DNA from 3 places in the Thermomonas mangrovi genome. Region 1 is predicted to be linked to each of the others. Evidence: predicted binding sites of a transcription regulator. Region 1 holds the regulator's gene; each other region holds the start of a gene.
The links. Region 1 encodes sigma-54, which starts transcription at its own class of promoters, with help from an activator protein. Its sites were predicted from a motif close to TGGCACGNGCNTTGC; they were not measured.
Positions count from the first base shown of each region.

Region 2: a site for sigma-54 is predicted at 5,716-5,730, ahead of glnA (type I glutamate--ammonia ligase). Genes of this name have one in related genera too.
Region 3: a site for sigma-54 is predicted at 5,656-5,670, ahead of adh (aldehyde dehydrogenase). Genes of this name have one in related genera too.

Region 1 covers NZ_JAPEVV010000002.1:421,435-430,674, forward strand. The annotation lists gene murA (UDP-N-acetylglucosamine 1-carboxyvinyltransferase) at 1-147, opposite strand, end outside; gene ON759_RS05735 (BolA family protein) at 147-377, opposite strand; gene ON759_RS05740 (KpsF/GutQ family sugar-phosphate isomerase) at 441-1,445, shown strand; gene ON759_RS05745 (KdsC family phosphatase) at 1,457-1,996, shown strand; gene lptC (LPS export ABC transporter periplasmic protein LptC) at 1,993-2,550, shown strand; gene lptA (lipopolysaccharide transport periplasmic protein LptA) at 2,531-3,067, shown strand; gene lptB (LPS export ABC transporter ATP-binding protein) at 3,067-3,786, shown strand; gene ON759_RS05765 (RNA polymerase factor sigma-54) at 3,847-5,268, shown strand; gene hpf (ribosome hibernation-promoting factor, HPF/YfiA family) at 5,329-5,649, shown strand; gene hprK (HPr(Ser) kinase/phosphatase) at 5,677-6,630, shown strand; gene rapZ (RNase adapter RapZ) at 6,627-7,490, shown strand; gene ON759_RS05785 (PTS sugar transporter subunit IIA) at 7,532-7,924, shown strand; gene ON759_RS05790 (HPr family phosphocarrier protein) at 7,943-8,212, shown strand; gene ptsP (phosphoenolpyruvate--protein phosphotransferase) at 8,212-9,240, shown strand, end outside.
Region 2 covers NZ_JAPEVV010000003.1:156,784-166,023, reverse strand. The annotation lists gene ON759_RS07340 (phospholipase D family protein) at 1-168, shown strand, start outside; gene ON759_RS07335 (YkvA family protein) at 271-894, shown strand; gene ON759_RS07330 (hotdog fold thioesterase) at 901-1,362, shown strand; gene ON759_RS07325 (lysophospholipid acyltransferase family protein) at 1,400-2,161, shown strand; gene ON759_RS07320 (YheT family hydrolase) at 2,164-3,147, shown strand; gene ON759_RS07315 (YbhB/YbcL family Raf kinase inhibitor-like protein) at 3,221-3,820, shown strand; gene ON759_RS07310 (META and DUF4377 domain-containing protein) at 3,829-4,653, opposite strand; gene ON759_RS07305 (undecaprenyl-diphosphate phosphatase) at 4,715-5,569, opposite strand; gene glnA (type I glutamate--ammonia ligase) at 5,773-7,182, shown strand; gene ON759_RS07295 (TorF family putative porin) at 7,398-8,186, shown strand; gene ON759_RS07290 (P-II family nitrogen regulator) at 8,200-8,538, shown strand; gene ON759_RS07285 (ammonium transporter) at 8,558-9,240, shown strand, end outside.
Region 3 covers NZ_JAPEVV010000003.1:235,356-244,595, reverse strand. The annotation lists gene ON759_RS07660 (class 1 fructose-bisphosphatase) at 1-987, opposite strand, end outside; gene ON759_RS07655 (hypothetical protein) at 1,047-1,574, shown strand; gene ON759_RS07650 (DUF389 domain-containing protein) at 1,581-3,161, opposite strand; gene ON759_RS07645 (hypothetical protein) at 3,197-3,523, opposite strand; gene ON759_RS07640 (DUF779 domain-containing protein) at 3,590-3,961, opposite strand; gene adh (aldehyde dehydrogenase) at 4,077-5,606, opposite strand; gene ON759_RS07630 (sigma-54-dependent Fis family transcriptional regulator) at 5,849-7,726, shown strand; gene phhA (phenylalanine 4-monooxygenase) at 7,736-8,626, opposite strand; gene ON759_RS07620 (patatin-like phospholipase family protein) at 8,670-9,240, opposite strand, start outside.

The DNA of each region.
Region 1 (9,240 bases):
GTCGTGCAGGCGCGGCACGTTGGTGATCCGCACCGGCGCGTCGGCCAGCAGGGTCGCGCACAGGATCGGCAGCACGGCGTTCTTGGCGCCGGAGATGCGGACCTCGCCTTCGAGGCGCTGCCCGCCCTGGACCACGATCTTCTGCATCAGTTGGCCTCGTCCGGGGTCAGGGTGCGGAGTTGCAGGGCATGGATCTCGCCGCCCATGCGCTCGCCGAGGGTGGCATAGACCATGCGGTGGCGGGCCAGCGGCAGCTTGCCGGCGAATGCGGCGCAGACCACGGTCGCCTCGAAATGCACGCCATCGTCGCCGCGCACCTGCGCGCGGGCGCCGGGCAGGCCGGACTCGATCAGGTCGCGGATGGTGTCTGCGTTCATGGCGGGGTGGGCGGGCTCGCGTAAACTGAATGGACAAGTCTAACGGAACCTCCCCCCGGGAAGATGCGCGTGTCCCCAGCCCCGCCCGCCAGCACGGATGCCTTCGATTTCGCCGCCAGCGGGCGCCGCGTGTTCGCGATCGAGGGCGAGGCGCTGGCCGCGGTGGCCGGTCGCATCGATGGCGCCTTCACCGCCGCCTGCCGGGCGATCCTGGCCAGCCGCGGCCGCGTGGTGTGCACCGGGATGGGCAAGTCCGGCCACGTCGCGCGCAAGATCGCGGCGACCCTGGCCTCGACCGGCACCCCGGCGTTCTACATGCATCCCGGCGAGGCCGCCCACGGCGACCTCGGCATGGTCACCGACGCCGATGTCGTGTTGGCCCTGTCCTACTCGGGCGAAAGCGACGAACTGCTGCTGCTGTTGCCGGCGCTCAAGCGCCAGGGCAACACGGTGCTGGCGATGACCGGCCGCGCCGGCTCAACCTTGGCGCGCGAGGCCGATATCCACCTCGACGTGGGCGTCCCCGCCGAAGCCTGCCCGCTGGCGCTCGCCCCCACCTCCAGCACCACCGCGTCGCTGGCGATGGGCGATGCGCTCGCGGTCGCCCTGCTGGAGGCGCGCGGCTTCACCGCAGACGACTTCGCACGCTCGCACCCGGCCGGTGCGCTTGGCCGCCGCCTGCTGCTGCACATCACCGACGTCATGCACGCCGGCGACGACGTGCCGCGCGTCGGTCCCGCAGCGACGATCAGCGAGGCGCTGGTGGAAATGAGCCGCAAGCGGCTGGGCATGACCGCGGTGGTCGATGCCGATGACCGCCTGCTGGGCCTGTACACCGACGGCGACCTGCGTCGCAGCCTGGACGACGCCGGCGTCGACCTGCGTACGACCCGGATCGACGCGGTGATGACCCGCGCGCCGAAGACCATCGATGCCGACGCACTGGCGGTGGAAGCCGCGCAGCTGATGGAGGCGCACAAGATCAATGCGCTGCTGGTGGTCGATGCGGGCGCACGCGTGGTCGGCGCGCTCAATATCCACGACCTGCTGCGCGCGCGGGTGGTCTGATGGACGCGTCGATGCCCGCCTACCCTGCCGATGTGCTCGAGCGCGCCCGCCGCATCCGGCTGGTCGGCTTCGACGTCGATGGCACCCTCACCGACGGCCGCCTGCTGTACGGCACCGACGGCCACGAGGCCAAGAGCTTCCACGTGCAGGACGGCATGGGCCTGACCCTGCTGCGGCATGCCGGCATCGAACTGGCGCTGGTGACCGCACGGATCAGCCCGGTGGTCGAACAGCGCGGCCGCGAACTCAAGATCGCGCACGTCCACACCCACGAGCGCAGCAAGCTCGCCTGCATGCAGCAGATCGCCGCCGGGATGGGCATCGGCATGGACGCGGTCGCGTTCATGGGCGACGACCTGCCCGACCTGGCCGCGCTGCGCGCCGCCGGCCTGGCGATCGTGCCGGCCAACGCGCACCCGTGGGCGCGCGCCGCGGCGCACTGGGTCACCCCGCGCCCGGGCGGCGAAGGCGCGGCCCGCGACGCTTGCGACCTGCTGCTGAATGCGCAGGGCCGGGTCGAGGCGATCCTCGCCCACGGGGAACACCCGTGACCTGGCGCGGCGGCCTCACCCTCGTGCTGCTGGCGACCGCGGTCCTCACCGGCTGGTCGGTGTGGCGGCATGTCGCGCGGCAGGCACCGACGACCGCCTCTCCCCGCTCGGATTTCATCCTCCGCGACTTCGAGCTGGTCGCGCTCGACTCTGCCGGCAAGGAATCCTTCACCCTGCGCGGCCCCCGCCTGCAGCGCGATCCGGGGGCGAAGTCGATGACCCTCGAGACCCCGGTGTTCCTGGTACCCGACCGCCAGGGTGCCTACTGGGAAGTGCGGTCGCGCAGCGGCCACGTCCCCGACGACGGCAAGCAGCTGCGGCTGCGTGGCAACGTGGTCGCCACCAGCCCGGCCGCGGTGCCGCCGCCTACCCGGATCGATACCCAGTCGCTGGACCTGTTCCCGCGCGAGAACCGCGCGGCGTCCACCGCCGACGTCAGGATCACGCGCCCCGGCCTTACAATGCAGGGGCGCGGCCTGCGCGCGGAATTCGACCGCCAGCAAGTCTCCCTCCTTTCCGACGTGCGCACCCGTTATGTCCCGACGCCCCGCTGACCTTGCGGCTGCCCTGCTCGCCCTCGCCTCGCTCGCGTTCGCGGCGGGCGCGCCTGCGCGCACCTCCGACCGCAACCAGCCGATGGACATCGAGGCGGCGCAGAGCACCTGCAGCCTCGGCGCCAACGACAGCTGCACGCTGACCGGCAACGTGACCATGACCCAGGGCAGCCTGCGGGTGGTCGCGGCCAAGGCGGTGATCGAGCAGAGCGGCGGCGATCCCAGCCGCGCCCTGCTCAGCGGCGGCGTGACCCTGCGCCAGACCCTGGACGACGGCAACCAGATCGATGCCAAGGCCAGCAACGTGGACTACAACCTCAGGACCGAGGTCGTGGTGTTCACCGGCAACGTGGTGATCAACCAGCAGCGCGGCAGCCTCAGCGGCCAGCGCGTGGTCTACAACATGAAGACCGGGCAGGTCGAAAGCGGCGGCGGCGCCGGCGGCGGCCGGGTGAAGATGCGGATCCTGCCGAAGAGCGCGCAGGCGCAGCCGGCCCCGGCCAAGGCGTCGAACTGATGCTGGTCGCCAAGGGCCTGCGCAAGCGCTACCGGTCGCGCGAGGTCGTGCGCGACTTCGGCCTGGAGTTGCGGGATGGCGAGGTCGTCGGCCTGCTCGGCCCGAACGGCGCCGGCAAGACCACCTGCTTCTACATGATCGTCGGCCTGGTCCCGGCGGATGCCGGCAGCATCACCCTCGACGGCCGCGACATCACCGGCGAGCCGATGTACGCCCGCGCCAAGCTCGGCGTCGGCTACCTGCCGCAGGAACCCTCGGTGTTCCGCAAGCTGTCGGTGGCCGACAACATCCGCCTGGTGCTGGAGCTGCGCCCCGACCTCGACGAGGACGGCCGCGAACGCGAACTGGCCGACCTGCTCGACGAACTGCAGATCGGGCACGTGGCCGACCAGGCCGGCGCCAGCCTCTCCGGCGGCGAGCGCCGGCGCGTGGAGATCGCCCGCGCGCTGGCCGGCAAGCCACGCATGATCCTGCTGGACGAGCCCTTCGCCGGCGTCGACCCGATCTCGGTCAACGAGATCCAGCGCATCGTCCGCCACCTCAAGGACCGCGGGATCGGGGTGCTGATCACCGACCACAACGTCCGCGAGACCCTCGGCATCTGCGACCGGGCCTACATCCTCGCCGAGGGCGCGGTGCTGGCGCAGGGCGCACCGGCCACCTTGCTCGAGAACCCGGACGTGCGCCGCGTCTACCTGGGCGAGGGCTTCACGCTGTAAACGCCGCGGGCGGGTGCCCGACGGTCAAATTCCACGCGGATGCGGCTATGCTGGCCGCGCATGAAGCCGCGCCTGTCCCCCGCGCTGCACCAGCACCTGGTCCTGACGCCGCAACTGCGCCAGGCGATCCGGCTGCTGCAGCTGTCCACCGCGGAGCTCGAAGCCGAAGTCGCCGACGCGGTGGCGAGCAACCCGCTGCTCGACTGGACCGAGGAGACCGACCAAGGCGACGCGATCCCCGGCGAACCGTCCGCCGAGATGCTTGATGCCGCGCCGCAGGACGCGCCTGCCGAGGAGCGCTGGGATCGCGATGCGGAGCCCTGGCAGGAACGCATCGGCCCGGGCGGCGACGGCGACGAGGACATGGGCGACCCGGGCGACCGCGCGAGCAGCGGGGAAACCCTGCGCGACCACCTGCTGTGGCAACTCCACCTCGGCCACTTCAGCCAGCGCGACGCGACGATCGGGCTGGCGATCATCGACGCGATCGACGACGACGGCTACCTGCGCGACGGCCTCGACGCGATCGCGGACGTGTTGCTGCCTGGCGTGCGGGCCACCCACCCCGAGATCCAGCAGGTGCTGCACCGGATCCAGCAGTTCGACCCGGTGGGCGTGGGCGCCCGCGACCTAGGCGAATGCCTGCGCCTGCAGCTGCTGGCGCTGCCGGCGGAGACCCCGGGGCGCGCGCTTGCGCTGGACGTGGCCGCCGGACCGCTGGCGCGCCTGCCGCGTATGGGCCTGGACGGCCTGTGCGCGGAACTGGACTGCAGGCGCGAGGACGCCGACGCCGCCGTGCAGCTGCTGCGCAGCCTGGACCCGCGTCCCGGCTCGCGCTACGGCGAGCTGCCACCCGGCACCTACGTCACCCCCGACTGCGTGATCTGGCGCCAGCAGGGCATGTGGCGGGTGGCGCTGGCGAGCAACGCGATGCCGCGGATCGCGATCCAGCGCGGCTACGAGCAGATGATCCGGCACGCGCGGCCGAGCGACGCCGATTACCTGCGCGGGCGCCTGCAGGAGGCGCGCTGGCTGCTCAAGGGCCTGGAGTCGCGCGCCGACACGCTGCTGCGCGTCGTGCGTTGCCTCGTCCGGGAGCAGGCCGGCTTCCTCGAGTTCGGCGCGCAGGCCCTGCACCCGCTGACCCTGCGCCGGGTCGCCGAAGAGCTGGGCATGCACGAATCCACCGTCTCCCGCGCGATCGCCCGCAAGTACGTGCGGACCCCGCGCGGCACCATCGCCCTGCGCGACTTCTTCGCCTCCGGGATCGAGACCGGCGACGGCGGCAGCGCGTCCAGCACCGCCATCCAGGACATGATCCGCAAGCTGGTCGCCGCCGAGGACCCGCGGAAGCCCTTGTCCGATGCGCGGCTTGCCGATACGTTGAAGGCGGAAGGCGTGCCGGTCGCACGACGCACCGTCGCCAAGTACCGCGAAGCCCTGCAGATCCCCGCCTCGCACGAACGCGTGCGGATCGGCTGACGCAGCGGCATCGCCCCACCCGGGCCCGGCCCGGATCGCACCACGTCGAAGGAGGTCCAGATGCAGATCGAAACCCATGGCCAGCAGATCGAAGTGACGCCCGCCCTGCGCGAGTACGTCGACAACCGGTTCTCCCGCCTAGGCCGGCATTTCGACCATCCCTGCCAGGTCCGCGTGCAGCTGGGCCTGGACAAGCCCGACCACAAGGCCGAGGCCACCGTCGCGCTCTCCGGCAAGACCCTGCATGCCGACGCCTCCGCGCAGGACATGTACGCCGCGATCGACCTGCTCTCGGACAAGCTCGACCGGCTGCTGATGAAGCACAAGGAACGCATGGTCGACCACCACCGCGGCGAGGGCCTCCCGCAGGACGCGGCCTGACGCGCCGGCCCGCGTCCACGCGACCCGATGAACGCCGCGCGCATCACCGCCGCCGAACTGTTCGCGCTGCAGCAGGACGCGCTGGGCCTGCGCTGGATCGCCGGCGAGCGCGAGGCCGGCCGGCGGGTGCTGGAGGCGGTGGAAACCGTCGCCCGGCGCCCGTCGCTGGCCGGCTACCTCAACATCATCTATCCCAACAAGGTGCAGATCCTCGGCAGCGAGGAACTGGCCTGGCTGGACGGGCTGGACGCCCGCCAGCGCTGGGAGACGATCCAGAAGATCATGGATTTCCGGCCGCTGGCGCTGGTGATCAGCAAGGACCAGAGCTGCCCGGACGACCTGCGCACGGCCGCGGAGGAATCGGAGACGCCGCTGTGGAGCTCGCCCAAGCGCGGGCATGAACTCCTCAACCACCTGCAGTACAAGCTGGCGCGCACGCTGGCGCCGCGGGTCACGCTGCACGGCGTGTTCATGGAGATCTACTCGATGGGGGTGCTGGTCACCGGCGAGTCCGGCTCCGGCAAGAGCGAGCTCGCGCTGGAACTGGTCACCCGCGGCCACCGGCTGGTCGCGGACGACGCCCCCGAATTCACCCAGATCGCGCCCGACGTGCTCGACGGCACCTGCCCGGAGCTGCTGCAGGACATGCTGGAACTGCGCGGCCTGGGCGTGCTCAACATCCGCGAGATGTTCGGCGACACCGCGGTCAAGCGGAACAAGTACCTGCGCCTGATCGTGCACCTCAGCAAGCCCTCGCTCGAGCCCAGCCCCACCGGCCTGGAGCGCCTCACCGGCGACATCGGCACCCGCCGCGTGCTCGACCTCGACGTGCCGATGATCACCCTGCCGGTGATGGCCGGCCGCAACCTCGCGGTGCTGACCGAAGCCGCCACCCGCATGCACATCCTGCGCAGCAAGGGCGTCGATCCCGCCGCCGCCTTCATGGCCCGGCACAGCCACTTCCTGGAGCGCGCGCAGTGAGCGCCGCGCCCGCGCTGGTGATCGTCAGCGGCCTGTCGGGCTCCGGCAAGTCGGTGGCGCTGAAGACCTTCGAGGACCTCGGCTACTACTGCGTCGACAACCTGCCGGCGGAGCTGCTGCCGGAGTTCGTGCGCCGCCTGCTGGCCGGCGACAACCCGCCGGACCGGATCGCGGTCGGCATCGACGCACGCAGCCTGGGCGACCTCGCCGAAGTCCCCGACGTGCTGTCGCAGGTCGGCGCGCAGGGCCTGGACCCGCGCCTGCTGTTCTTCGACACCCGCGACGAGGTGTTGCTGCGACGCTACGCAGACACCCGCCGGCGGCATCCGTTGAGCCACCTCGGGCTGGTGCTGCCGGACGCGATCTCGCTGGAGCGCCAGGCGCTCCGCCCGGTGCGGCAGATCGCCGACACCGTGCTCGACACCAGCGACCTCAACGTCCACCAGATGCGGCGCCGGGTGCTGACCGAGTTCGGACTGTCGGGCGTCGGCCTGTCGCTGCTGTTCGAATCCTTCGCCTACAAGCGCGGGGTACCACCCGAGGCGGACTTCGTGTTCGATGCGCGGGTGCTGCCCAACCCGCACTGGGACGCGCGCCTGCGCCCGCTGTCCGGCCGCGATGCCGAAGTCCGCGAGCACCTCGACGGCGATGCCGACGTCGTCGCCTACGTGGCGCAGGTCGAAGGTTTCCTCGACACCTGGCTGCCCAAGCTGCGCTCGGAGACCCGCAGCTATGCGACCGTGGCGTTCGGCTGCACCGGCGGCCGGCATCGCTCGGTCTACCTCGCCGAGCGCTTCGCCCGCCACTTCCGCGAAGGCGGCTGGCCGGAAGTCGCGGTGCATCACCGCGAGCTGGACTGACGCGCTTCCGCAGCGTCATTCACGTCTGTTAACTTGCCGGCATGGCCGTCGGCATCCTGCTCATCACCCACGAAGGCATCGGCAACGCGATGATCGCGGTGGCCACGCGGCTGCTGCGCAAGCTGCCGCTGGACACCACCGCGCTGGAAGTGCCGTTCGACGGCGACGCCGAGAGCCTGCTGCCGCTGGCCAGCGCAGCGCTGCGCCGGGTCGATGGCGGGCACGGCGTGCTGGTCCTGACCGACCTGTACGGCGCCACGCCCAGCAACCTCGGGCAGCGCGTGGCGCGGCTCGGCACGCCGGTGCGGCGGGTTTCCGCGCTCAGCCTGCCGATGCTGCTGCGGGTGATGAACTACGCCGACCTGCCGCTGGACGACTTGCCCGCGATCGCCGCGGCCGGCGCACGCAACGGAGCGATCATCGATGAAGCCTGAAGCCCCGGGGAAACCGTCGTGATCCGCCGCGACCTGACCATCGTCAACCGCCTCGGCCTGCATGCGCGCGCCACCGCCAAGCTGGTGCAGCTGCTGTCCACGTTCCGCTGCCAGGCCACGCTGGAAGCGCGCGGCCGAGAGGTCAACGCCAAGAGCATCATGGGCGTGATGCTGCTGGCCGCCGGCCCGGGCAGCACGGTCGTGCTGCGCGTCGATGGCGAGGATGCCGAAGCCGCCGCAGACGCCGCGGCGGCCCTGTTCGAGCGCCGCTTCGACGAGGACGCCTGATGCGCAAGGTCCTGTCCGGCACCGCCGCCGCCCGCGGCAGCGCGCTGGGACGGGCCCGCGTCCGCCTGCCGCATGCATTGGACGTGCAGGAAGCGCGGATCGAGCCGGCCGAGGTCGAATCGGAACTGGCGCGCATCCACGCCGCGGTGGAGACCGTGCGCGGCGAGATGCACGACCTGCGCGAACGCCTGCACGGTGCGCTGGCGCAGGAAGTCGGCGAATTCCTCGACCTGCATGCACTGCTGCTTGACGATCCGGAACTGCTGCGCGGCATCGACGCGCTGATCCGCACCGGGCTGTACACCGCCGACTACGCCCTGCGCCTGCAACGCGACCGCATCGCCGCGGTGTTCGAGGGCATGGACGATGCCTACCTGCGCAGCCGCATCGACGACATCGACCAGGTCATCGGCCGCCTGCACGCGGCCCTGCACCGCCGCGCCGCCGACCTCCAGGGCGTCGCCGGCGAGATCCTGGTCACCGACACCATCGCGCCCGCCGAGCTCGCCCAGCTGCAGGCGCAGGGGGTGATGGGCATCGTCACCGCGGGCGGCAGCGCGCTGTCGCACAGCGCGATCCTGGCCCGCAGCCTGCACCTGCCGCTGGTGGTCGGCGCACCGCTGGCGCTGCAGAAGGTCAACGACGGCGACGTGCTGGTGATCGACGGCGCCAGCGGGCTGGTGGTGCTGGAGCCGAATGCCGACGACCTGCGCGCGCACCGCGCCCGGGTCGCCGACTCCAAGCGGGAACGCAAGCAGCTCAACCGCCTGCGCCGCGAGCCCAGCCGCACCCTCGACGGCGTCGACATCAAGCTGTGGGCCAACGCCGAGTCGCGCGACGACGTCGCCGAGGCGCACGCGCTGGGCGCGGCCGGGGTCGGCCTCTACCGCACCGAATTCCTGTTCATGCACAGCCGCACGCTGCCGGACGAGGAGACCCAGTTCCGCGCCTACCGCGACCTCGTGCTGGGCATGACCGGGCGCACGGTGACGGTGCGCACCCTGGACCTCGGCGCCGACAAGGCCGAC
Region 2 (9,240 bases), on a different contig from region 1:
CAGTTCGTGCCCGGCCCGGGCTGCGAGAGTCCGCCGTCGCCGTTCGACAAGGACTTCCGCCGCTGCCATCAGCCGGTCGGCGACTTCCCCGAGGTCGACCTCGGCCTGAAGTGGCTGGGGGTGCGCGTGTTCACCGCGTTCGGCTCGGGCCTGTCGCCGATCCTCTAGCCCGTGCCGCGCGGGCCGCGGATGGGCCCCCGGTCCGATTGACGGCCACCCGCCCGCGCCCTAGGCTGCCGGTCTCACTTTTCGCGCGCCAGGACGCCGACCATGTCGATCACCCTGAACTTCGAGCTCAACGACCGCGACCTCGCGCATTTCCAGGCGGCCATGGAGCGCTCGCGCAAGTCCGCCGAGGGCAAGAGCGAGGCGGACATCATCAATGCCGCGACCGCCCTGCTCGACGATGCGCAGAAGGTACACATCCCGGACTTCATCAAGGCCCGCCTGCTGCGCCTGGACGACATGATCGCGATGGTCCGCGACCAGGGCTGGTCGCTGCCCGAGGCCGACAAGCAGCGCGTGCTGTCTTCGCTGGTCTACTTCGCCGACCCGCAGGACGTGATCCCGGACCATGTCGAGGTGCTGGGCTTCCTCGACGACGCGGTGATGATCGAACTGTCGGTGCGCGAGCTGAAGCACGAGCTGGACGCGTACGACGACTTCTGCGATTTCCGCGAGCACGAAGCCAAGCGCCGCGGCGTGGACCCGGCCGAGGTCGGCCGCGCGGACTGGCTGGACGGCCGCCGCGAGGAGCTGATGGAGCGCATGCACCACCGTCGCGCCCGCGACTTCGGCCATGGCTACGGCGACAGCAGCGGCTACGCCCGCGAGGGTGGCCTGCGTGGCGGTTACGCCGGGCGCGGCTGGCGCCCCGGCGTGTTCAAGTGGTGAGGTCGGATGGCGCTTGAGCCGGCCCCGGGTTGGCCGGAGGGCACCAGCCTCGACACCCTGAACGCGCGTTCCGACGGGACCCTGATGGCGTCCCTCGGGATCGTCTTCACCGAACTCGGCGACGGCTACCTGCGCGCGACCATGCCGGTCGATGCGCGCACCCACCAGCCTTACGGGCTGCTGCACGGCGGTGCTTCGGTCGCGCTCGCCGAAACCCTCGGCAGCAGCGCCGGCATGTTGATGGCCGGTGGCCATGCGGTGGTCGGCCTGGAGATCAATGCCAACCACCTGCGCGCGGTGCGCAGCGGCCTGGTGACCGGCACCGCGCGACCGCTGCACCTCGGGCGCAGCACCCAGGTGTGGGAGATCGCGATCGAGGACGCGGCCGGCAACCCGGTCTGCATCAGCCGCCTGACCCTGGCGGTGCTGCCGCGGCCGCCGGCGTCCGGCGCCGCGCCGGCCGCCTAGGCTGACCGCTCTAACCCTCGTCCGCTAAGGTGGCCGCATGAGCGCGACGTCCCCCGCCGAGCCGCTGCTGCGCGCCCTGCGCTACCTCTACCGCCTGCCGATGCTGGCCTGGCACGTGCTGGTGCACCTGCCGGTGGTGATGGTGCTGATGGTGCGTGGCGGCGCGCCGGCGCATGCGGCGATCCGCTGGTGGGCGCGCGGCCTGCTGCGGGTGTTCGGGATGCGCGTCGAGCGGCAGGGCACGCCGCTCGCGGGCGGCACCCTGTTCGTGGCCAACCACATCAGCTGGATCGACATCATCGCCCTGCATTCGCAGCACATGATGGGCTTCATCGCGAAGTCGGAGATCCGCGACTGGCCCTTGGTCGGCTGGCTGACCGCGCAGGCGGAGACGATCTTCCTGCGCCGCGGCAACGCCGATTCGCTGGGCCAGGTGATGGGTGAGATGCGCGAGCGCCTGCGCGCCGGGCGCGCGGTCGCCGCCTTCCCCGAGGGCGGCACCCGCGACGGCACCGCGCTCGGCGTGTTCCATGCGCGCATCTTCACCGCCGCGGTCGAAGCCGATGCGCCGGTGCAGCCGGTGGCGCTGTGCTACGGCACCGGGTGCGAGGCGCAGCCGATCGTCGCCTTCGCCCCGCGCGAGAGCTTCATGGCCAACTTCGTGCGCCTGCTCGGCGAGCCTGCGCGCCCCGCTCGCGTGTGCTTCCTGGAGCCGATCCTGCACGCCGAGCACGCCGGCCGCCGCGGGATCGCGCATACCGCGCGCGAGCGGGTGGCGCAGGCGATGGCCGTGGCATGAGCCTGCGCCGCAGTGCGTTCGCGCCGCCCGCGGCGCTGCGCGGGCCGCATGTGCAGTCGGTGCTGTCGTCGAGTCCGCTGCGCGCGCTGCAGGCCCGTCGCCGCCTGCGGCAGGCACCGGCCCGCCATGAGTCGGTGGTGCTCGACCTGGCTGGCGGCATCCGCTTGCAGGGCGTGGCCAGCATGCCCGACGGACGCGAGCCGCGGGCGCTGGTGCTGCTCCTGCACGGATGGGAAGGCAGCGCCGATTCCAACTACATGCGCCTGACCGCGGCGCGCCTGCTGCAGGCCGGTGCGGCGGTGTTCCGCCTGAATTTCCGCGACCACGGCGCCTCGCACCACCTCAACGAAGGCCTGTTCCATTCCAACCGCATCGACGAGGTGGTCGAAGCCGCGCAGCGGGTCGCGCAACGCTGGCCGCAGTGGCCGCTGTCGGTGGCCGGCTATTCGCTCGGCGGCAACTTCGCGCTGCGCCTTGGCCTGCGGGCGCGCTCGGCGGGCTTGCCATTGCAGCGCGTGGCCGCGGTCTGCCCGGTGCTGGACCCGGCGCGGACGATGCGGCAGATGGAGGACGGCCTGCCGATCTACCTGCGCTACTTCGAGCACAAGTGGCGCCGTTCGCTGGCGCGCAAGCGCGCGCTGTTCCCGCAGGCACACGGCTTCGCCGACGAGGTCCTGCGCTTGCGGATGCGCGCGCTCACCGAATGGATGGTGCTGCGGCACACCGACTTCGCGACCATCGACGACTATTTCGAGGGCTACTCGGTGGCCGGCGGGCGCCTGCGCGCGCTGCCGGTGCCGGCCGACATCCTGATGGCCGCGGACGACCCGGTGATCCCGGTCGCGGATTTCGCGGCGATCGCCGAGTACCCGGCGGTGGACCTCGAACTGGCGGACCACGGCGGCCACTGCGGCTTCATCGAACGCGCGAGCCTGGACGGTTACGCGGAGCGCTGGGTGGCCGCGCGCCTGCTCGACCGCGACTGAGCCGACGCGCACAGGCGACCGACGCGATCGTCGCGATCGTAGAATCGCGGCACGCCACGACAGGAGAGTCCCCATGCGCATCCGCAGCGACAGTTTCGGCCACCGCGAGCCGATCCCGGCCGAATTCGCGATGGGCGCGCCCGGCGGGTTCGGCGGCAACCGCAACCCGCACCTGGCCTGGGACGAGGTGCCCGCAGGCACGCGCGCGTTCGTCCTGCTGTGCATCGATCCCGATGCGCCCACCGACGGCGCGCTGGTCGCTGATGCCGGCACCCCGATCCCGGTCGAGCATCCGCGTGGCGACTTCGTGCACTGGGTGGTCGCCGACCTGCCGGCCGACCTGCGCGAGATCGCCGCCGGCAGCTGCAGCGACGGCATCAGCGCCGGCGGCAAGCCGGCGGGCGCGGACGCGGGCGGGGTGCGCGGGCTCAACGACTACACCGGCTGGTTCGCCGGCGATGCGGCGATGGGCGGGCAGTACTTCGGCTACGACGGACCGTATCCGCCGGCCCATGACCTGCGCGAGCACCGTTACTTCTTCCGCCTCTTCGCGCTGGACGTCGCCGGCCTCGGGTTGCCGCCGGGCTTCACCGCGGGCGACGCCTTCCGTGCCATGCACGGCCACGTGCTGGCCGAAGCCGCGCTGTACGGGACCTACACGCTGAACCGCTGAGCCGGCGTTCAGCGGCGCTCGATGGCCGACTCCACCACCATGTCCAGCACGAAGGCCTGCGACGGTGCATCGGCCGGCGGGTCCTTGATCTCGTAGCGATCCACGCGCAGCACGTTGCGTACGCCGGGCTCGTGGGTGTAACCCTCGATGGTCGCGTAGAAGTTGCCGAACGGCCCCGGGTCGCCGACCTTGAGGCCCTTGTCGTCGTACTTGAGTTCGCGCACCTGCAGGCACTGCATGTCCGGGATCAGCGGGTGGTTGCACGCCGCGGTCTGCGCCGCCACTTCGAGGAAGATGCGCTCGCCGGGACCGCCGTAGCGCGTTTCCGGCGTCGGCGTGCCGGCGAACGTGAGTTGGTCGCCCGCGGCGTTGCGCAGGGTGAGCCCGGGGGCATCGCCGGCGACCAGGCCCATCGCCAGCGGCCCCTGCAGGCGCGCGCCGGCTTCGCGGTCCAGCGCCATCAGCTTGGGATCGACGCAGGCCATCATCGTCGAGGCCAGGCGCTCCACCGTCAGCGTGCCCGCGCTGGTCGCGTAGTGGCCCATCATCCGGTTGCAGGTGTTGGCGACCGCGATGCGCCCGTCGCGGAAGTCCAGCTGCAGGGGCAGCTCGGTGCGCGCGAACAGGGCATCGATGCGCTTGCCGGACGCATCGGTCGCGTCCTGCAGGCGCCAGTGGAAGCGCGGCAGCTCCGCGGCCAGGTCGGGGGCCTGCGGTGCCGGCGGCGGCGTGGGGGCGTTCGGCGGCGGTGGCGGGGCCACGTCGGTGGCGGCCTGGCGGGCGGGGCAAGCGGCCAGCAGCAGGGGCAGCGCAAGCAGCAAGAGTCGCTTCATCGGAGGAGCCTCCCGTGGATGGCCCATGCAACGGGGCGAATCGTTACGCCCGCGTGAACGCTCAGGCGTTGGCCGGCAGCAACAGCAGCAGGGCGATGCCGAACAGCAGCCGGTAGATCGCGAACGCGGTGAAGCGATGGCTCTGGATGTAGCGCAGCAGCCACTTCACCGATACGAAGGCGGTGACCGCGGAAGCGACGAAGGCGACGCCGAGCGAGGCCCAGTCCTCCTCGCCGATGCCGCCGTGGCGCGCCAGCGACAGCAGTTCGTAGCCGGTCGCGGCGAACATCGTGGGGATGCCGACCACGAAGGCGAATTCGGTCGCCGCGGCGCGGCTGGTGGTGCCGGCCAGCAGGGCGACGAAGATGGTGGCGGCGGAACGCGACGTGCCCGGGAACACGCCGGCGACGACCTGCGCCACGCCGACCAGGAGCGCGGTGGTCCAGGAGATCGCCGTGCGCTCGCCCTCGCGCGCGGCGCGGCGCGCGGCCAGCTGCTCGGCGATGACCATCCAGAACGCACCGATGATCAGCGCCCAGGCGATCGGGCGCACGGTGTCGGGCAATTCCCAGCCGAGCTGCTTGACCAGCAGCCCGCCCGCGGCGGTGACCGCGAACGCGGCCAGCAGCTTGAAGGCGTAGTCGCGCGACTGCGCGGGCGTGGCGGTGATGCCCAGCGGGTCGTAGGGCGAGGGCGCGTCGTGGCCGGCGAACGCGACCAGCATCCCCCACAGTCGCTTCCAGTAGATCAGCACCACCGCGAGGATGGCGCCGGCCTGGATCGCCACGTTGAACAGGTCGCTGCGGTGCCCCAGCCAGCGCTCGGCGATCAGCAGGTGGCCGGTGCTGGAGATCGGCAGGAACTCGGTGATCCCTTCGATGATGCCGAGCAGCAGCGCGGCGAGCAGGTCGTTCATGCGGGCGGGCCGTCCCTGGGATGCGGCAGGATAGCGCAGCCCGCGAATGCATCAATCTGGTGCAATGCCGTCTTATTTAGCACCGTATCGGCGCAAAAATGCTGCAATGCACGATGCGAATCTAATCAAATCAATGGCTTGGGTGTTGGCACGGAGGTTGCATTAGGGAATGCATCGCCACCCCTATTCCGTCGGAGCCACCCATGTCGTTCGAACACGTCGAGAAACTCATCAAGGACAACAAGGTCGAGTACGTCGACCTGCGCTTCGTCGACATGCGCGGCGTCGAGCAGCACGTCACCTTCCCCGCGAGCATCGTCGAGCCCGCCCTGTTCGAGGACGGCAAGATGTTCGACGGCTCCTCGATCGCCGGCTGGAAGGGCATCAACGAATCCGACATGGTCCTGCTGCCGGACGCGTCCACCGCCTACCTCGATCCGTTCTACGCGGACCCGACCCTGGTGCTGACCTGCGACATCCTCGACCCGGCCACCATGCAGGGCTACAACCGCTGCCCGCGCGGCGTCGCCAAGCGCGCCGAGGCCTACCTCAAGGCCAGCGGCATCGCCGAGCAGGCGTTCTTCGGCCCGGAGCCGGAGTTCTTCATCTTCGACGGCGTGCGCTTCGGCAACGACATGGGCCACACGTTCTTCAAGATCGATTCCGAGGAAGCCGCGTGGAACACCGGCGCCAAGGTCGAGGGCGGCAACAGCGGCTACCGCCCGGGCGTGAAGGGCGGCTATTTCCCGGTCCCGCCGACCGATTCGCTGCACGACCTGCGCGCGGAGATGTGCAAGACGCTCGAGCAGGTCGGCATCGAGGTCGAGGTCCACCACCACGAAGTCGCCACCGCCGGCCAGTGCGAGATCGGCACCAAGTTCAACACCCTGGTGAAGAAGGCCGACGAACTGTTGGCGATGAAGTACATCATCAAGAACGTCGCCTACCGCAACGGCAAGACCGCGACCTTCATGCCCAAGCCGATCGTCGGCGACAACGGCAGCGGCATGCACGTGCACCAGTCGCTGGCCAAGGGCGGCCAGAACCTGTTCTCCGGCGACGGCTACGGCGGCCTGTCGCAGCTGGCGTTGTGGTACATCGGCGGCATCTTCAAGCACGCCAAGGCGATCAACGCGTTCGCCAACTCCGGCACCAACAGCTACAAGCGCCTGGTCCCGGGCTTCGAGGCACCGGTGATGCTGGCCTACTCGGCGCGCAACCGCTCGGCCTCGTGCCGCATCCCGTGGGTGTCGAACCCGAAGGCGCGCCGCATCGAGATCCGCTTCCCCGACCCGATCCAGTCGGGCTACCTGACCTTCGCCGCGCTGATGATGGCCGGCCTGGACGGCATCAAGAACCAGATCGACCCGGGCGCGCCCAGCGACAAGGATCTGTACGACCTGCCGCCGGAGGAAGAGAAGAACATCCCGCAGGTCTGCCACAGCCTGGACCAGGCGCTGGAAGCGCTGGACAAGGACCGCGACTTCCTCAAGGCCGGCGGCGTGTTCACCGACGACTTCATCGACGGCTACATCGCGCTGAAGATGCAGGAGGTCACCAAGTTCCGCGCGGCGACCCACCCGCTCGAATACCAGATGTACTACGCGATCTGACACCAGGGGCAGGCCCGGCCTCGCGCGCCGCGGGGCACGGGCGATCCACGCGCCACGGAACGGCGGCCACCACAACAGGGACGAGAGGCGCATGGCACGGCCCGCGGGAACGGGCCGATGCCGCCGGTCGCGACGCGGCCGGGCGGGACCACGCGACACGCAAGTGCGGCACCAATGACCGGGGAGGGCTTTCATCTCGATGAGGAGCCTGCGTCATGTCGTCCGATATCCGTTCCATGGGGGAACGCCGCAAGGGCGTGCAGCGCACGCTCGCGGCCCTGTTCTGCGGCTGCATGGCCGTGGCCACCAGCGCGCACGCCGGCACCACCGGTAGCGTCGCGCTGACCAGCGACTACGTCTTCCGCGGCGTGTCGCAGACCGATGGCAAGCCCGCGCTGCAAGGCGGGATCGAATTCGCCTCCGAAGGCGGGTTCTACGCGGGGGCCTGGGGCAGCAACGTGAGCTGGCTCTCCGACCTGTCGACCACCGCCGCGCCGATCTCCAGCAGCCTGGAGCTCGACGTCTACGGCGGCTATCGCGGCAAGTTCTCGGATGCGGTCAGCTACGACGTCGGCCTGCTGTACTACGCCTATCCCGGCGATTTCCCTGGCGGCTTCAACAGCGCCGACACCGCCGAGGTCTATGCCGGCCTGACCGTCGCCGCCAGCGACAAGCTCAGCCTCGGCGCGAAGTACTCGCATGCGGTGACCGACCTGTTCGGCTACGTCGATTCGAGCGGCAGCGGCTATCTCGACCTCAACGCCACGCTCGCCCTCGACGGCGGCTGGAGCCTTGCCGCGCATGCCGGCAAGCAGTGGATCGACGGCAACGGCGCGTTCGAATACAGCGACTGGAAGCTGGGCGTGACCAAGGCCTTCGACAACGGCTTCTCGGTCGCCGCGGCGTGGACCGACACCGACGCCGACGACGCGCTCTACACCAACCCGTTCGGCCACCGCATCGCGGACGGCACGTTCGCGCTCACCGTGACCAAGGCGTTCTGACCGAGGAGGCTGCATGAAACTGATCACCGCCATCATCCGGCCGTTCAAGCTCGACGAAGTGCGCGAGGCGCTCGGCGAGGTCGGCGTGTCCGGCCTCACCGTCACCGAGGTCAAGGGCTTCGGGCGGCAGAAGGGCCACACCGAGCTGTACCGCGGCGCCGAATACGTCGTCGACTTCCTGCCCAAGCTCAAGATCGAGACCGCGGTCACCGCGGAGATGTTCGATGCCGCGCTCGAGGCGATCAGCCGCGCCGCCGGCACCGGCAAGGTCGGCGACGGCAAGGTGTTCGTCATCGACCTCGACCAGGTCATCCGCATCCGCACCGGGGAGCTCGACGCCGATGCGCTCTGACCACATCCAGGAGGTTCCGATGAAGACCCGTTCCCGCGCCGGGTGGCCTGCCCGGCTGCATGCCCTGCTGCTGGTCGCGGCGTTCGCGGTGGCGGCATTCGCGACGCCCGCGCTGGCGCAGGTCGCGCCGGCTCCGGAGGCGACCCCCGCCGAGACCACGACGGAGGCTGCCGCGCCCGCCGTCGTCGAGGCTGCGCCCGCCGAATCGCCCGCCGCCGCCGTCGCCGAAGCAGAACCGCCCGCGCCCACGATCAGCAAGCCCGACACCGTCTGGGTGCTGGTCTCGGCGGCGCTGGTGATCTTCATGACCCTGCCGGGGCTGGCGTTGTTCTACGGCGGCCTGGTGCGGTCGAAGAACGTGCTGTCGATCCTGATCCAGAACCTCGCGGTGTTCTCGCTGGTGGCGGTGCTGTGGGCGCTGTACGGCTACAGCCTGGCGTTCACCGAGGGCAATGCGTTCATCGGCGGCACCGACCGGTTGTTCGCCGCCGGACTGGATGCCGCCTCGATCGGCGCGACCTTCACCAAGGGCGTGTACATCCCCGAGCTGGCGTTCTTCGTGTTCCAGGGCGCGTTCGCGTGCATCACCTGCGCGCTGGTCGTCGGCGCGTTCGCCGAACGCGTGAAGTTCGCCGGGGTGATGCTGTTCACCGTGCTGTGGTTCACCTTCGCCTACCTTCCGGTCGCGCACATGGTCTGGTT
Region 3 (9,240 bases), on a different contig from region 1:
TTCGGCCTTCGAGCCCAGGAACACCGGCACCCGCATGTGCAGGCCGGTCGGCTGCACTTCCAGCATGCGCTGGCGGCCGGTGCTGGCGGCACCGCCGGCCTGCTCGACCAGGAAGCTCATCGGGTTGGCCTCGTACATCAGCCGCAGCTTGCCGCCCTTGGGCGCGCATTTGCTGTCCAGCGGATAGCTGAAGATGCCGCCGCGGGTCAGGATGCGATGCACGTCGGCCACCATGCTGGCCACCCAGCGCATGTTGAAGTCCTTGCCGCGCGGACCTTCCCTGCCGGCCAGCAGGTCGCCGACGTAGGCCTGCATCGGCGGCTCCCAGAAGCGCTGGTTCGACATGTTGACCGCGAATTCCTTCGTTTCCTCCGGGATCCGCATCCCGCGCGTGGTCAGCACGAAGCTGCCGATCTCGCGGTCCAGGGTGAAGGCATGGGTGCCGTGGCCGACGGTCAGCACCAGCATGGTGCTGGGTCCGTAGGTGCAGTAGCCGGCGGCGACCTGCGCGGTGCCCGGCTGCAGGAAGTGCTCGTCGCCCGGATGGGTGACGCCGTCCGGGCAGCGCAGCACCGAGAAGATGGTGCCCACCGAGATGTTGACGTCGATGTTCGACGAGCCGTCCAGCGGATCGAACAGCAGCAGGTAGTTGCCGCGCGGGTAGACGTCGGGGATCGGGTGCGAGGTGTCCATTTCCTCCGAGGCCAGCCCGGCCAGGTGCCCGCCCCAGGCGTTGGCTTCGAGCAGGATCTCGTTGCTCAGCACGTCCAGTTTCTTCTGCGCCTCGCCCTGCACGTTGATGCTGGCTTCGCCGGCGCTGAGCGCGTCGCCGAGCACGCCGCCCAGCGCGCCCTTGCCGACCGCGATGGAGATCGACTTGCAGGCGCGCGCGACCACCTCGACCAGCAGCCGCAGGTCGGGGTTGATGCGTCCGGCGCGTTGTTCCTCGATCAGGAAGCGGGTCAGCGAGATGGCGTGGGTGGACATGGCGGCTGGCGGGCTGGGGAAAGCGCTATTGTCGCCGATGACCATCCCCGGAGGCCGACATGCGACCCCATGCCCTGAGTGCCCTGCTGCTGGCCAGCCTGCCACTGGCGGCGTGTTCGCCCGCCCCCGCCCCGCCGACGATACCGGGCGGCAATGCCGCCGGGGCCCTCCCTGCCGCAGCGCCTCCTCCCGCCACCGAGCGCGCCGCCACCCCCGCCGCGCCGGCCGATGCCGCGCCTGCCGCCGATGGCGCGTCGATCGCGGGCGCGATCCATGACGGCAACCGCGCCCCGCCCGCGCTCCGGGTCTGCGCGCATCCGCTGGATGGCGGCAAGCCGCGTTGCATCGACACCGCGCCGGGCGCGACCGCGTACCGCCTCGCGCTGGCGCCCGGTCGCTACGTGGTCGTGGCCCAGGCCAAGGACGACCCGGGCCTGCGCTTCGCCCATGCGAGCCGGATCCGTTGCATCCGCGCACCGTGCCCGCCCGATGCCCTGGTCGAACTGTCACTGGCCCCCGGCGAGGCGCTGGCGGGCATCGACCTCACGGCGGGCGCGGCCGAACCGCCGGCCGCCGCAGACGGCTGAGCGGGCTCAGGACGCGGGCAAGGCCAGCTGCAGCGTGGCTTCGCCGCCGCGGCGGCGTTCCACTTCGCCGATGGCGATGCCGCGCGCCGACAGGACGCTGCGCAGCGCCTGTTCCCACGCATCCGCGCGGGCGTCGTCGACGCCGGCGAGGACGACGTCCACGCGCATCGCCCGCCAGCGCTGCAGCGCCCAGCCCTGGGCTTCCAGCGCCGCCTGCTGCGTGGGATCGGGGCCGATGGCGTCGTCGGTCGCGGGACCGAGCGCGATCGGCGGCAGGCCCTGCAGGGCCGGCACCACCCGCAGCGGGTCGTCGCCTTCCTGGCGCGCGCCGTCGATCTCGCGCTCGATCCGCTGCGCCCGGGCCAGCGGCACCCGCGCGTCGGCCGCCAGCCACAGTTCCCACCCGGGTCCGCTGGTCGCGCGCTGCAACCGACCGAGGTAGGGCAACAAGGCCGCGGTGACCCGCGCCTGCTGCGCCTGCGCCGCCTGCTGCTTCTGCGCGCGCACGCTCTCGGCATCCTGCAGGGCCAGCACGCTGCGCTTGAGTTCGGCGAGGGTGCCCTGCTGGCGCGCCACGGTCGCATCGTCAGCCGTCAGCACCTCGCGCACGCGCACCGCGACCGGGCGCCCGAGGCGCTCGCCCAGCGTGCGTTGCAGCCGCGCCTCGAGGCCGGCGGCGTGCGTGGGCACCAGCACCACCGCGTCCACGCCGACGCCCTCGCCGGTCGTGTCCACGCGCAAGGCCGAGACCCGCCCGTTGACGCCGGCGGCGGCCGCGTCCAGGGTCGAGCGCACGGTCAGTTCGGTCTGCGACTGCAGCGCGATCCGCTTGAGCGCCAGGCCCAGCGGAATCGACAGCAGGACGAAGGTGCCGACGATCAGCAGCGCCTGCCAGGCAGACTGCTTGGGCGTGTCGTCGCCGCCGAAACCGTACCAGCGCGCGACGATGGTCACCGACAGCGCGATCGCCAGCAGGTTGGTCATGAACAGGAACGCGGCGCCGCGCGCGATGTCCCAGTTGCCCACCGCGGTGCCGAAGCCGACCACCGCAAGCGGCGGCATCAGCGCGGTGGCGATCGCCACGCCGACGATGGTCTCGCCCTTGCGGGTGATGGTGGCGTAGGCGCCGGCGAGGCCGGACAGCACCGCGACCAGCAGGTCGAAGAAGGTCGGGCGGGTGCGCGCGAGGATCTCGCCGGTCGCCTCCTGCAGCGGCGACAGCCAGACCAGCGGGATCGCGATCGCCAAGGCCAGCGCGACCCCCGCGCCCAGCGTGCGCAGCGATTCGCGCACGGTGCGCAGGTCGAACGTCGCCAGGCCCATCCCGAGGTTGATGATCGGCCCCATCAGTGGCGAGATCAGCATCGCGCCGATGATCACCGCGGCGGAGTCCTGCAGCAGCCCGAGCGCGGCGATCCCGCAGGACATCACCACCATGAAGGCGTAGCGCGGCCCCAGCTCGCCGCCCTCGTGTACGTGCTCGAGCACGGCGATGCGGTCGACGCCGTCGACCAGCCGGGTCTTGCGCCATTGGCGGGCCCAGCGCCACCAGGCGGCGGGGGATGCGAGGTCGGGGGCGTGGTCCATCCGCGCAGGATAGCCGCGGTTCGGGGCGTTGCGGCTCAGGCGGCGCGCGGCATCCCGGCCAGTGCGTGGCGCTGCAGCAGGCGGCGCAAGGTGTCCTGGACCAGGCCCAGCGCGGCCAGCGGCGCAGCGGGATCGGCGGAGCACAGCACCCGCAGGCAGGCCTCGCGGAAATCGTCGGCCAGGGCGGCCACGTCCGCGTCTCCGAGCGTGCGCAGGCGGCGGGTCAGCCGCGCGAGCAGGGCGTCGTGCTCCGGCATCGGCGTCTGGCCGGCATCGCGGCGGATGCGGGCGCCGGCGTCATCGAGGGCGTCGAGCGCCTGTCGCCATTCGTCGGGTCCGGCGCGGGAGAGATCCTGGGCCATGCACGGGCACCTTGGTGGGTGGTGGCGCAGGATCGGCGGCGCGGCGTGATGCCGCGGTGAGCGGGTTCACGCGCGGCCCGCTTGGCGCAGGCATGCGAACTCCGCATCGGTGAACAGCCTCGATCGCACGAGGAAGCGCACGCCCTCGCCGTTCTCCAGCGAGAACATCCCGCCGCGGCCGGGCACCACGTCGATGATCAGCTGGGTGTGTTTCCAGTAGTCGAATTGCGCGGCGCTGATGTAGAAGTCGGCACCGCCGATCACGCCCAACTTCACGTCACGGTCGCCCACGATGAAATCGCCGACCGGATAGCACATCGGCGACGAGCCGTCGCAGCAGCCGCCCGACTGGTGGAAGAGCAGCGCGCCATGCTTCGTGCGCAGCCTTTCGATCAGCTGCAGCGCGGGGATCGTGGCGATGACCTGGCGGGTGTCCATGCGAAGCGATGCCTGCAGGCAAGAGACGGCGGATGCACGCCGGGGAGGGTGAGCGCGCATCCGCCGCACGGGAACCTGCCGCCATCCCCGCTCGCGCGGGGATGGCGGGCGCCGGTCAGAAGAAGCCCAGTGCCTTCGGCGAATAGCTCACCAGCAGGTTCTTGGTCTGCTGGTAGTGGTTGAGCATGTCGAGGTGGTTTTCGCGGCCGATGCCGGACTGCTTGTAGCCGCCGAACGCTGCGTGCGCCGGATAGGCGTGGTAGCAGTTGGTCCACACGCGGCCGGCCTGGATCGCGCGGCCCATTCGGTACAGGCGGTTGGCGTCGCGGCTCCACACGCCGGCCCCGAGGCCATAGAGCGTGTCGTTGGCGATCTGCAACGCCTCTGCCTCATCCTTGAACGTCGTGACCGACACCACGGGTCCGAAGATCTCCTCCTGGAAGATGCGCATCCGGTTGTGGCCCTTGAACACGGTCGGCTTGACGTAGAAGCCGCCGGCCAGTTCGCCGTCGAGCACGTTTTGCTCGCCGCCGATCAACACCTCGGCCCCTTCCTGCCGCCCGATGTCGATGTAGCTGAGGATCTTCTCCAGCTGCTCGTTGCTGGCCTGCGCGCCGACCATGGTGTTCGGGTCGAGCGGATTGCCCTGCTTGATGGCCGCGACACGCGCGAGCACCTTCTCCATGAACCGCTCGTAGATCGATTCCTGGACCAGCGCGCGGCTCGGGCAGGTGCAGACCTCGCCCTGGTTGAAGGCGAACAGCACGAAGCCTTCGATCGCCTTGTCGAGGAAATCGTCGTCCTCCGCCATCACGTCGGCGAAGAAGATGTTCGGCGACTTGCCGCCCAGCTCGAGCGTCACCGGGATCAGGTTCTGGCTGGCGTACTGCATGATCAACCGGCCGGTGGTGGTCTCGCCGGTGAAGGCGATCTTGGCGATCCGGTTGCTGGATGCCAGCGGCTTGCCCGCCTCCAGCCCGAAGCCGTTGACCACGTTGAGCACGCCGTCCGGCAGCAGGTCGCCGATCACTTCCAGCAGCACCAGGATGCTCGCCGGGGTCTGCTCGGCCGGCTTCATCACCACGCAGTTGCCCGCCGCCAGCGCCGGCGCCAGCTTCCAGCAGGCCATCAGCAGCGGGAAGTTCCACGGGATGATCTGGCCGACCACGCCCAGCGGTTCGTGGAAGTGGTAGGCGATGGTGTCGTGGTCGATCTCGGAGATGCCGCCTTCCTGCGCGCGGATCGCGCCGGCGAAGTAGCGGAAATGGTCAGCGCACAGCGGGATGTCGGCGTTGAGGGTTTCGCGGATCGGCTTGCCGTTGTCCCAGGTTTCGGCATGCGCGAGCAGCTCGAGGTTCTGTTCGATGCGGTCGGCGATCTTGTTGAGGATGTTGGCGCGCGCGGTCGTGCTGGTCTTGCCCCAGGCGTCCTTGGCCGCATGCGCGGCATCCAGCGCCAACTCGACATCGGCGGCCTGCGAGCGCGCGACGGCGGTGATCACCTTGCCGGTGATCGGGCTGGTGTCCTCGAAGTACTGCCCGCCGACCGGCGCCACCCACTGGCCGCCGATGAAATTGTCGTAGCGGGTCTTGAAGATCGAGGACGGATCGACGGCTTGCGGGCGGGGCGAGGCGACTGCGTTCATGCGGGACTCCGTGCGTGGATGTGGACCCGGTGCGGGTACTGCTGCTGGCGCAGGCCGCGTGCCACCTCGTGCTGTTGCGGTGCGTCATCGCGTGGACGCGCATGAGGACAGGCATTGCGCAAGAAACGTCCCGCAGCGCAGCATCGAAAATCGTTGCAGGGTGTCGCAATGCCGTGTTGTGTATCGGGACAGCAGGCGATCGCGCTGTCGCAAATTGCGACACATCGCCAGGAGGCACTCCGATGGGCCACGCGCCACCGACCCGCAACCCCGATCTCGCGCATGCCCGCCGCGCCTTCTTCGAGCAAGGCGGCGCGCCGGTGGGACAGCTTCCCAATGCGATCCTGCAGTCGTGGCGGCGCTGCCGTTCCCTCGGCCTGGCCGCCGATCGTCGTCCGGCGATCGAACCGGTCGGCGATGCGCGCCTGCGCGAGATGCGCGAACAACACGAGCGCCTCTGGCGACTCGCGCGCGCCGAGATCGAGATGCTCGCCAGCGACGCCGCCACGACCGGGAGCATCGCGATCCTCACCGACGCCGACGGCTGGATCCTCGACGCCGCCGGCAGCACCGTCTTCCTCGACAAGGCCGGACGGGTGGCGCTGATGCCGGGCGCCTGCTGGAACGAGGCCCGGGTGGGTACCAACGCGATCGGCACGGCGATCGCGGAAGGGCACGCCGTCGAGGTCCGCGGCGGCGAACATTACGCCGCCGCCAACCGCATCCTCAATTGCGCGGCGGCGCCGATCTTCGACCCCCGCGGCCAACTGGTCGGCGTGCTGGACATCTCGGGCGATGCCGCCATCGCGCAGGTGCACGCGCTCGGGCTGGCGAGGCTGGCCGTGGCCAACATCGAACACCGCTTCTTCGATGAAGGCCTCCCGGAGTGCGAGCTGCTGCGCGTCCATCGCGACCGCGCCCTGCTGGGCAGCGCGCGCGAAGGGTTGCTGGCCTTCCGCGATGGACGCCTGGTGGCAGCCAATCGCGCGGGGCTGGATCTGTTCGGGCTGGAGCGCCACGAACTCGGGCGCGCCAGTTGGGAGAGCCTGTTCGGTGATGCGTTGTCGCGGCTGCGGGACGACGGCATGTTGCTCGATCGCTTCGGCCGCGCGCTGTACGGGCACGTGGATGCGCCCACCCGCGCGCGGCGCGCGCGCGTACCCGCTGCGATCACCGTGTCGGCGGCCAGCCGGCCTGGCGATCCCCTGTTCGACGCCACCCAGGACCTGGAACTCGACCGAGCCAGGCGCGTGCTGGACGCCGGCATCGCGGTCCTGCTGCAGGGTGAGACCGGCTGCGGCAAGGAAGTGTTCGCGCGCGAGTTGCACCGGCGCAGCGCGCGGGCCGGCAAGCCCTTCGTGGCGGTGAACTGCGCGGCACTGCCGGAAGGACTCATCGAAGCGGAGCTGTTCGGCTACGAGAGCGGCGCCTTCACCGGTGCGCGCAAGCAGGGCAGCCAGGGCCTGTTGCGGCAGGCCGACGGCGGGGTGCTGTTCCTCGACGAGATCGGCGACATGCCACTGGCGCTGCAGCCGCGCCTGCTCCGCGTCCTGCAGGAGCGGGAGTTGTCGCCGCTCGGCGGGGGCAAGCCGGTGCCACTGGACTTCGCGCTGGTATGCGCGACCCATCGCGACCTGCAGGCAGCGATCGAGGAAGGGCGCTTCCGCGCCGACCTGTACTACCGGATCTGCGACCACGTGGTCCGCCTGCCCGCGCTGCGCGAGCGCGCCGCGCGCACGGAGGTCGTGCAAGCGTTGTGGGCGCGGATCGGCAGCGGGCGTCGCCTCGCCGAGCCCGCCCTCTCATTGCTGACCGGCTACGACTGGCCGGGCAACATGCGGCAGCTGGTCTCGTGCCTGCGGACCCTCGCGGCCTTGTCGGAACCCGGCGGCGAGGTGGGGATCGATGCGCTGCCGGCCTATCTCCGCCAACCGCCGGCCGCGGGGCACGTCGAGCCCGTGCGGATGCCGGCAGCAGCGCTCGATGCGCTCGAACTGGCGGCGATGCGCGCCGCGGTCGAAGCCTGCGACGGCAACGTGGCGAAGGCCGCGCGTCGGCTCGGGGTCAGTCGCAGCACGTTGTACCGGCGACTCGGCGGGGACGTGCGCCGACCCGCCTGAGCATGCGCCTCAGACGTCGCCGTCGGTGGGCCAGCCCTCGCCGCTGCCTCGCTGGTACACGTGGTCGGAATCGAGCACGTCGCCGGCCGGGATCGCGCCCTGGGTCGCCACCCGCGCGTAGATCGGGGTGAAGTCGGGGCGGGTCGCGTCCATCAGCTGCTCGAAGCTGTCGATCACGAAGTAGGTCTTCTGGTAGCTGTCGATGCGGTAGCGGGTGCGCATGATCCGCTCCAGGTCGAAGCCGATCCGGTTGGGCGCCGCGCTCTCCAGGCAGTGGATCGATTCGCCCTTGCTGGACACGATCCCGCTGCCGTAGATGCGCAGGCCGTCGTGCTGCCGGATCAGGCCGAACTCGACCGTGTACCAGTACAGGCGGGTGAGGTTGGCCAGCGCGTCCGCGCCGATGCCGTGCGCCTTGACCCCGCCGCGGCCGTAGGCCTGCATGTAGTCGGCGAAGGCCGGGATCATCAGCAGCGGCACGTGCCCGAACAGGTCGTGGAAGAGGTCCGGTTCCTCGATGTAGTCCAGCTGGTCCGGGCGGCGGATCCACCAGCTCACCGGGAAGCGGCGGTTGGCCAGGTGCTCGAAGAAATCGAGTTCGGGCAGCAGTCCTTCGACGCCGACGATCGTCCAGCCGGTCGCGGCCTCGAGCACGGCGTTGAGTTCGGCGAAGCGCGGGATGCGGTCCGGGCTCATGCCCATCATGTCCTGCGCCTGCAGGAACTCGTCCGAGGCGCGGCCGACCAGGATCTCGCGCTGGCGCTGGTACAGCGCCTTCCACACGCCGTGGTCGACGTCGCTGTAGTCGTCCCAGGGCTGGTCCACCACGCCGGTGGCGTAGACCGGGACCTTGCCCTTGTCGGTGACGATGTTCTCGAGGCGGGCGGGCTTGGCGTTCATGCCCAGAGTTTACGCCCGCGCCATCGCCGCGGCTTGATCGCGCTCAGCCGCCGCGGCAGTCGGGGTCGCGGCGCAGCACGTCGAGCCAGCCCTGCTGCGCGGCGCAGCGCGTCTTGCGCTCGGCCTCGCGCTGGCGCGCGGCTTCCGCCTCGGCGGCTTGCCTCGCCTGCGCCAGGCGGGCATCGCGCATCGCGGCCAGGCGCGCGCGGATCTGCGGCAGCGCGGCCTGCGCGGCGCGCTCGCCTTCCAGGATCGCGCGGTTACGCTGGGCGAAGTCGGCGGCGCCGATGTCGTTGACCTTCGGCCGGATCACGATGTCGGCACGCGCCAGTTCCTGCGCGCCGAGCTTCTGGCCCATGATCTTGATGCTCTGGTTGACGTTGCCGACCATGCTCGCCGGGCTGGCGATGCCGTCGGCCTTGCTGCCGATGTCGACCGCGATGACGAAGTCGGCGCCGAGCTCGCGCGCGGCATCGACCGGGACCGGGCTGACCACCCCGCCATCGACATAATGCGCCTTGCCGATCGCGACCGCCTCGAACACGCCCGGGATCGAGCTCGAGGCGCGCACCGCCTGCCCGGTGTTGCCGCGCACGAACACCGTGCGCTGGCCA